One region of the Nonomuraea sp. NPDC005983 genome, then DNA from elsewhere that is predicted to be linked to it. Evidence: riboswitches for the same ligand, from Rfam matches in the RefSeq annotation. Region 1 holds a riboswitch; the other holds the start of a gene.
The links. A riboswitch is a leader RNA that binds a small molecule or an ion and turns the genes downstream of it on or off. The one in region 1 is predicted to bind cyclic di-AMP.
Positions count from the first base shown of each region.

Region 2: linked by a shared signal. The riboswitch ahead of ABZ297_RS31240 (hypothetical protein) and the one ahead of ABZ297_RS34155 (hypothetical protein) in region 1 are both predicted to bind cyclic di-AMP.

Region 1 covers NZ_JBEXUP010000106.1:22,915-27,398, forward strand. Annotated here, with positions in the region: gene ABZ297_RS34150 (iron-containing alcohol dehydrogenase family protein) at 1-527, shown strand, start outside; gene ABZ297_RS34155 (hypothetical protein) at 757-1,701, opposite strand; cyclic di-AMP (ydaO/yuaA leader) riboswitch at 1,707-1,845, opposite strand; gene galT (galactose-1-phosphate uridylyltransferase) at 1,912-2,982, opposite strand; gene ABZ297_RS34165 (DeoR/GlpR family DNA-binding transcription regulator) at 2,979-3,758, opposite strand; gene ABZ297_RS34170 (TrpB-like pyridoxal phosphate-dependent enzyme) at 3,987-4,484, opposite strand, start outside.
Region 2 covers NZ_JBEXUP010000089.1:2,992-7,475, reverse strand. Annotated here, with positions in the region: gene ABZ297_RS31255 (hypothetical protein) at 1-486, shown strand, start outside; gene ABZ297_RS31250 (roadblock/LC7 domain-containing protein) at 516-935, shown strand; gene ABZ297_RS31245 (hypothetical protein) at 932-1,303, shown strand; gene ABZ297_RS31240 (hypothetical protein) at 1,440-2,291, opposite strand; cyclic di-AMP (ydaO/yuaA leader) riboswitch at 2,475-2,612, opposite strand; gene ABZ297_RS31235 (DUF5302 domain-containing protein) at 2,788-2,988, opposite strand; gene ABZ297_RS31230 (MDR family MFS transporter) at 3,036-4,445, opposite strand.

The DNA.
Region 1 (4,484 bases):
TGGCCGACTGGGAACTGGCCGCCGCCGAGGCCGGCGAGCACATCGACGGGCTAGCGGTGTCGATGGCCAGATCAGCGGCACTGGTCGTCCTGCACCAGCCAGGCCAGGCCCGAGACGACGAGTTCCTCACCGTGCTGGCCGAGTCGCTGATCCTGTCCGGGATGGCAATGGCGGTGGCCGGGTCGAGCCGACCTGCCAGCGGCGGCGACCACGAGATCATGCATGCCATCAACCAGCTCTACCCCGGCACGGCCAGTCACGGAGAACTCGCCGGAGTCGGTGCCCTGTTCTGCACCTACCTACGTCAGGACGAAGACAAGGTCCAGCTGATCTCCGCTTGCCTGAAACGGCACGACCTCCCGCGTACTCCCGGCGATCTCGGCCTGTCAGACACCGACTTCGCCAAGGCCGTGGCGTACGCGCCACGAACCCGTCCGGGCAGGTACACCATCCTCGAGCACCTTGACCTATCCGAGTCCCAGCTTGCCGACCATGTGGACGCCTACGTCAAGACAGTCGCGGGCTAACTCCCGCACAAGGGACCGCCGGTAGGGCGATGCGACAGCCGCTCGCTATGAAGCGAAACAGCCCCTGCCTGGCCATGGCGGGTGTCCGGAGAACAAGAAGAAAAGCAGCTCAGCGCACCACAGGCGACATGACAACGCCAGCAACCTGAAGCCTCAATCGCACGGCTACTGCCAGCACAAAGGCCATCTCAACTCGTGGATACATCACCAGATGCCATATCCCCTACGTTCAGTACATCGAGATGTGCACGTGGTCGTAGTGGTTCTCGGTGATGCTGCCGCGGTCCGACATGGCTTCCCAGCCCGAGCCCTGGTTGATGCGCTGCTTCCAGATGACGTACTTCACGCCGAGCTTGGCCTTGTTCTGCAGGGCCCAGGCGGCGATGCGGTCGCCCAGGGCGTTGTTGGCGCTGCTCGGCATGGTGCCGCCGGTGCTCATCATGAAGTCACAGGCCCGGCCGAGGGGGTGCTCGCCGCTCGATCCCGCCCTGAAACAGCCCACCTCGAACGGCAGCGCGAAGTTCTTCTCGATCAGCCCGCGGATGACCCGCATGCGGGCGGTGATGTTGTCGGACCCGGAGGGCAGCTCGGGTGCCCAGCTGCCGTCGGAGCGTCGGCCCGGTCCGGTCGGGACGAGTTCCGTGAGCTTCTTCTGAATGTCCTTGATGACGTCCTGGGCGCCGTCGCGCTGCTTGGCGACGTCCGCCGTGTCCGTGCGGATCTTGGACTCGAGCGCTGCCGCCTCGTCGGAGGCGCGCTTCTTCTCGTCGCGGGCGCTGGCGACGCTCCGCACGATGGCCTGCTGCTCGCTGGTGAGTTGTTCGAGGACGGCGGCGGCGGCGCCGTCGGTGGGCAGCAGGAAGGACGGATCGCCGTTCTGGTAGCGCAGCTGGATGAGCTCGGAAACCCGCCTCTGGGCCGTGGCCAGAATCTGATCGGCGGTGGCGAGCCATTTCCCGGCCGCTTCCGCGTCCTGTCGCGCCTTGGCCAGCTCGACGCGCTTGAGGTTGTAGCTCTCGATGAGCTTGTCGACTTTCGCGTTGAGCTTCTTGAGTTCGGCGCGTAGCTGCGCCTCCGTGGGTTTGGGCGCGGCCGTGGCGACGGCCGGGCTGAAGGCCGCGGAGGCGGCGGTGACGAGAGCGATGGCCAGACTCGCGGGGGACGCAGCCGCCACGTACGTGTTCCTCTCCCTCTGCCGGCCGGGTTAGCTGACGGGTTCGGGCAGGAGTGATGTCCCTACCACCGAAGTGGATTCACCCCGGTTGCGGTGGGTCCCCGGCTCCCGGGCAACACGCCCGGGATTAGGCGGCAACGGCTGTTACGGCCGGTGCAAAAGGGATGTTAGTAGTAAAACCAAGGTCATGTGAACTCAATCGGAGATCAATTAGTGATCTACCTGTGATCGAAGCATGCGTGCCGCCTCCTCTGGCAGCACGTCGTTGACGAACGCCCCCATGGCCGACTCCGAGCCCGCCAGGTACTTCAGCTTGCCGGGCGCGCGCCTGATGCTGAACAGCTCCAGGTGCAGGTAGGCCAGCTCGCGCTGCTGCCGCACCGGCGCCTGGTGCCAGGCCGAGATGTACGGCATCGCCACGCCGAACAGCCCGTCCAGCGCCCGCAGGACCGAGGTGTACAGCGGTGCGAACGCGGCCCGCTCCTCCTCCGACAGCGCCGCCAGGTCGGGCACCTGCCGGTGCGGATACACGTGCACCTCGAACGGCCAGCGGGCGGCGGCGGGCACGAACGCGGTCCACAGCTCGTTCGAGGCGACCACGCGGGTCCGCTCCGCCTGCTCGGCGGCCAGCACGTCGGCGAACAGGTTGCCGCCCGAGTGGCGGGAGGCGGCCGCGAGCTGGAGCTTGGTACGCGGGGTCACGTACGGGTAGGCGTAGATCTGGCCATGCGGGTGGGGGAGTGTGATGCCGATCTCCTCGCCCCGGTTCTCGAAGCAGAACACCTGCTCCACGCCGTCGATGGCCGACAGCTCGGCGGTCCGGTCGGCCCACGCCTCCATGACCAGCTCGACCTGGGAGTCGGAGAGGCGGGAGAACGACGAGGAGTGATCGGACGTGAAGCACACGACCTCGCACCGTCCCGCTCCCGGCCGCACCCCGCTCAGTCCACCCACCTCACCGTAAGTGCCGAAATTTCCGGAAAAAGAGGGGAAGCGGTTCTCGAACACCACCACGTCGTAGTCGTGCGCCGGGATCTCCGAGGCCCGCGTGTCAGTCGACGGGCACAGCGGGCACTCGTCGGCGGGAGGCAGGAAGGTGCGCGTCTGCCGGTGCCCCGCGATCGCGATCCACTCCTCGGTCAGCGGGTCGTAACGGAGCTCGGACGCCACCGGCCTGGGGTCGAGCGGCCGCCGGTCGATCGCGCTCCTGTCGGCGTCGTCGCGCCGGTCGAAGTAGATCAGCTCTCGGCCGTCGGCCAGATGGGTGATGGTGCGCTTCACTGCGAGCCCTCCGCGATGATCAGTTCTCCGGCCCGTTCGGCCAGCTCCAAGCGTGCGTCCTCGGACAGCCCGGCGTCGCTGATGACCACGTCGGCCTCGGTCAGCTCGGCGATCGTGCTGATGCCGACGGTGTTCCACTTCGTGTGGTCGGCGGGGACGACCAGCCGGTGCGCCGCGGCCACCAGCTCTCTGTCGGTCTCGGACTCCAGCAGGTTCGGCGTGGTGAACCCGGCGCGGACGCTCATCCCGTGCACTCCGAGGAAGAGCGTGTCGACGTGCAGGCGGCGGATCGCGGCCACCGCGACCGGGCCGACGAGCGCGTCGGACGGAGTGCGGACGCCACCCGTCAGCACGACCGTGCGGTCGGCGCGCGGGTTGCGGTGGAAGACCTCGGCTACCGGGATCGAGTTGGTGATGACCGTGAGGTCCGGCACGCCGATGAGGTGGCGGGCCAGCGCCCAGGTGGTGGTGCCCGCCGACAGGGCCACCGCGGTGCCGGGCCTGACGAGCTGGGCGGCCTGGCGCGCGATGCCCTCCTTCTCCTGCTGCTGGCGGGCGGACTTGGCGGTGAAACCCGGCTCCTCGGTCGAGCCGGGGCCGAGCGCCGTGGCGCCGCCGTGCACCTTCTCCAGCAGGCCGCGCTCGGCGAGCACCTCCAGGTCGCGGCGGATCGTCATGTCGGAGACGCCGAGCTCGCGCACGAGATCGGCCACCCGGACGCCGCCGCTGCTGCGCACGCGCTCCAGAATCGTCTGCTGCCGCTGCTGTGCGAGCACGCCGTCGCTCCTTCCAACAGATTCCACCAAATTATGACACGGGTTTGTTGGGGAATGTTAGGTAGCCGCATGGCTTGTGCGGCGGCCCGAGGCGCGAGACGTTGGAAGCGAAGCACGCGCCGATCACGGAGGTGAGCCCATGGCCAGACGAGCTCGCAAGGGCAAGGACCGCAAGAAGAAGAAGGCCAACCACGGAAAGCGCCCCACTGCCCGCTGACGCGGCGTCGTCTAGCCCGGCAGGTCGCTGAGGGCCTCGTCCAGGCGTGACTGCGGCAGCGTGTGATCCTGCATCGACCCTGACAGGTAGCGGTCGTACGCGGCCAGGTCGAAGTGGCCATGGCCGCAGAGCGCGGTGAGGATCACCTTCTCCTCGCCGGCCTCCTTGCAGCGCAGCGCCTCCGCGATGGTCTCCGCCAGCGCGTGCGTCGGCTCGGGAGCCGGGACGATGCCTTCGGCGCGGGCGAAGCGCACGCCCGCCTCGAAGCACTCGCTCTGCGACTTGGCGACCGCGTCGAACAGGCCCAGCTCGTACATGTGCGACAGCAGCGGCGACATCCCGTGGTAGCGCAGGCCGCCCGCGTGGATCGGGTCCGGCACGAAGCGGTGGCCCAGGGTGTGCATCTTCAGCAGCGGCGTGAAGCCCGCCGTGTCGCCGAAGTCGTAGGCGTAGACGCCGCGGGTGAACGACGGGCAGGCGGCCGGCTCGACGGCGCGGAACGTCGGGTT
Region 2 (4,484 bases), on a different contig from region 1:
AGCGGGACCCGGCCCAAGTTCCGCCCCGGCGAGCAGCACTGGCTGGGCGGCCAGTGGTACTTCGACGTCACCGGCCTGGTGCGGGAGTGCGCCAGGCGCCGCGCCCAGCTCGCGCAGATCTGGCCGTCCGCCGACCTGGACGCCGCCCCGATACGCCCGTCGCCGGGGCTGCCGGGACAGGGCGTGACGCTCAGCCGGGTGCAGTGGGAGATCATCGTCCAGGCCGACCGGGTGGCGACCCCGCTCGACCTGGCCAAGCGGCTCGGCAGGTCCGGCTACTCCGTCCTGCTGGCCGTGCGCAAGCTGGCCGCGGCGGGCCTGCTCGTCCAGGACGCGCCCGCCCTGCCGCGAAGGGCGCGGCGCGAGCGCATACCGCCGCCCGCGCCCAGAACCGGTGCCGGCGCCGTCGGCCCCGCGGTCACGGCGGACCCGACGGACCTGGCGCTGCTGATGCGCCTGAAGAAGGCGCTGGAGGAGCTGTCGTGAGGTTTCCCTCACGCAGGAGGAGGCCATCGGTGGAGCTGCGCGACGAGGTACTGAAGGAAATGGCGCTCCTGCGCGAGCGCGCCGCGGACGTCAGCGGCAGCGTCGCCTGCACCGTCGACGGGCTGCCCATCGCCTGTGACCTGCCCAGCAGCGGCCCCGGAATCGGCACGGGAAACGGCACGGGGGACGGCGGGGCGCAGACGGCCGCGCTGTCGGCGGCGCTCCTGGCGATGAGCAAACGCATGATCGCGGGTACGGGCAGGGGCGCCTTGGAGGAGACGCTCATCTCCGGCACCGCCGGCTACGCGGCCTGCTACGCGGCGGGCCCCACCATCGTCCTCACAGTCCTGGCGGGCCCCGGCGCCAATCTCGGCCTGCTCCGGCTGGAGGGGCGCAGGACGGCGGCCGGTCTGGCCGCCATCGCAGCACGCGAACGGAGGAAGACATGACGAGCATGGATATCTCGCTCAAGGAGATGATGACGATCGACGGCTCGATCGGAGCGGCGATCGTCGACCACGGCAGCGGCATGGCGCTGGGCGCGCTCGGCGGCTCCAAGGACCTGGACCTCCAGGTGGCCGCCGCGGGCAACACCGAGGTGGTCAAGGCCAAGCTGCGCACGATGGACTCGCTGGGGCTCAAGGACACCATCGAGGACATCCTGATCACGCTCGGCTCCCAGTACCACATCATCCGCCCGATCAGCGGGCGCGGCGGCAAGGGCCTGTTCCTCTACCTGGCTCTCGACCGCGCCCGCGCCAACCTGGCCCTGGCCCGCCACCAGCTTCGCGCCATCGAGGAGAAGCTGGAGGTCTAAAAGGCTCGACGGCTTGCGCCCGGAGCGGGAGGGCGCAAGCCGTCGTCAGGTGTGTCCGCGATCCCCTGATCCGCGGGCCACTTGAGGGTGGGGTCCCGATGAGCCCGCGGTCCCCGTGGCCGCGGGCTCCCGAGGGTCAGCGTCGGATGAGCCTGCGGATCCGGTCGCGGCCCATCATCAGGCCGCCACCGACCAGGGCCAGGCCACCGGCCACGACCGCGCCGGTCATGCCGCTCGACGCGCCCGAGGCGGGCTCGCTCTCGGCAGAGGCCTGCGGGTGCCTGTCGGCCACGTCGGACACCTTGGCCACGTCGGCCGCGTCGGACACGTCGGCCGCGTCGGCCACCGTGCCGCCGGCCTCGGTCTTGGGCTCGGCAACCGCGGGCGCGACCGGGACGGGCGCGTTCTTGTCGACCGTGTCCTTCTTGACGAGGATGGTCGGCGGCTTGGCCGGGTGACTGTCCACGCGGGACCAGGCGCCACTCGAGTACGCCACCGGGTAGTTCTTCTTGCCGGGGCCGGAACCCCACTTGGTGATGACGTACTTGATCTTGATGTGGCCCTCGCCACCGACGCCGTCCACGCCCAGCGTGCTGCTGTTGAACGTGCCGCCGGTCAGGTAGGCGAACGTCTTGGCGTCCAGGTCGAGCATGACACCGCTGTTGGAGGGGACGCCGGGGCCGCGGTCGCCGACGAAGAACGGCGCCTTCTTGTCCTTGTAGATGACGTAGCCCTCGGTCATCAGCGGCCAGCTCGGGCTGGCGACGAGACCCTTCTGCATGGGCTTGCCGCTGGCGGGCAGGCCGGTGTCTCCGGCGCGGCCGGAGGAGTCGTCCCAGAAGTAGGACGCGGTGGTGCCGCCCCTGAGCAGGGGCTGCTTGTCGTAGGGGGTGTCGGCGTGTGCGGGGGATCCGGCGCCGATGGCCACCGCACCGAACGCGGCGGCGGCGATTGCGGCAAACGAGCGCATGCCAAGACGTACAGACATGAAGTCAAAGAGTCCTTTGTGTGGGTACGGGGAAGCGGCGCTCCCAAGGACGTAGCCGGGCGGGTATGCCGAAACGGTCGCTACGCGGAGCGCTGGAAGTTCAGGGGAAGGGGGGCCGCTCTCAGTCGGCGGCCGGTGACACTACGCGGGCTGGGGGTACGACGCGGTGAACCATCACGTTGGTTGTCCTCTCCATCTCGCCTACCGGGTTAGCTGACGGGTTCGGGCGTGGAGATGCCCTACCGACGCACTTGTCGGATTCACCCCAAAGAGATGGGTCCCCGGCTCCCGCAGGGCTGCGGGATTCGACGCCAGCCAGCTGCCTCTTCCTTGTGAAGGGCCAGGTCACTGGCTGATAACACCAGGACTGTACCCAACAAATCGGACAAGGGCAAAGGTAACACCATAAAACGGGCGAAGATCTACCTTCTAGGACATAGCAGGCAAAAGAAAAGGAGGGCACGGCCCATGCCGTACCCTCCGGAACAGTCCGGTCTCAGCCGCCGCTCTTCCGCCTGAACGAACGCTTGCTCGAAGCCGGCCCGTGGGCCCCGTGAATCTTGGAAGGGTCGGCGCCCCTGCCACCCGCGCCCGAGCCGGCCTGCTGGCTGCGCTTACGCTCCAGCGCCTCGCGGAACTTGCGCTTCAACTCGTCCTCGGGGGTTTCGTTGACTTCCGGCTCCGATGTTTCCGCCATGAGGACCTCCTGGTGTTTGGGACACACACAGCTTCGCACGGCGCGGCTCACGCCGCGAAACCGGCCTCCACCCGCTCTTCACGGACGACGGGCCGCAGCCGCTTGCCCGGCATGGCCACCAACGCGGCCAGCGCCACCAGCGCCCCCGCCACCCCCAGCGACGGGATGACCACCGAGGCGGCCGAGGCGTGCGCGGCGGCCAGCCCGTGCAGCGGCGCCTCGGTCGAGATGACCGAGGTGTAGGCGGTGCCGGCCAGCGCCAGCGCGACCGAGCCGCCGATCTGGCGGAAGAACGTCAGGTTGGCCGAGGCCGTGCCGAGGTACCGGGGCGGCACCGACTGCTGCGCGGCCACCGTCAGCCCCGACAGCATCGGCCCCATACCGAGACCGATGAGCACCATCCACCCCGCCAGCAGCCAGCCGGGCGTGTCGAGGGTCAGGTTCAGGCAAAGCAGCGTGCCCGCCACCATCAGGAACGGCGCGGCCACGAGCCAGGGCTTGTAGACGCGGGTCCTGGTCATCAGCGCCCCCATGACGATGCTGCCGACCACCATCGCCAGGGTCAGCGGGTAGATCCGCAGCCCCGACTGGGTCGCGCTGAGCCCGAGCGCCTCCTGGAAGTACCTGGGCAGGAAGACGACCCCGGCGAACATGCAGAACGCGGTGCAGAACGAGGTCACGTTGACCAGCGTGTAGGTGCGGTTGCCGAACAGGTTCATCGGCATGATCGGCGCCACCGCCCGCCGCTCGACCACCACGAACACCACCAGCAGCAGCGCCGCCAGCGCGATCGGCGCCACCACGGCCGCGCTCGTCCACGTGTTGCCGTCCAGCCCCTTCTCGGTCAGGCCGACGAGTAGCGCGCCGATCGCCACGCTGAAGACGGCGATCCCCAGGTAGTCGGGGCGCTCGCCGCCCGTTCCCCGGAGGTACGGCAGGCGCAGCACCACGATCGCGATCAGCACCAGCCCGAGCGGCACGTTCACGTAGAACGACCACCGCCAGCTCGCGTGGTCGGTGAACAGCCCGCCGAGGTACGGCCCCGCGAGATAGCTGAGCGCCATCACCCCGCCGAGGGCGCCCTGCACCCGCGCCCCCCTCTCTGGCGGGAACAGCTCCATCACCAGCGCGAGCGACAGCGGCATCAACGCGCCCGCGCCGAGCCCCTGCAGCGCGCGGAAGGCGATGAGCTGGGGCATGTCCTGGGCGAGACCGCACAGGGCGGAGCCCGCGACGAAGACGGCCAGCCCGACGAGCAGCAGCGGCTTCCTGCCGTACTGGTCCGACAGCCTGCCGTACAGCGGGACGGTGATCGTCGAGGTCAGCAGGTACGCGGTCACGACCCAGGTGTAGAGGGCGGTGCCGCCCAACTCGGTCACGATGCGCGGCAGGGCGGTGCCGACGATCGTCTGGTCGAGCATCGCCAGGAACATGCCGCCGATCACGGCTACCAGCAACAGGGTTCTCGATCTCGTGTCATTATTCACAGGTGAAGC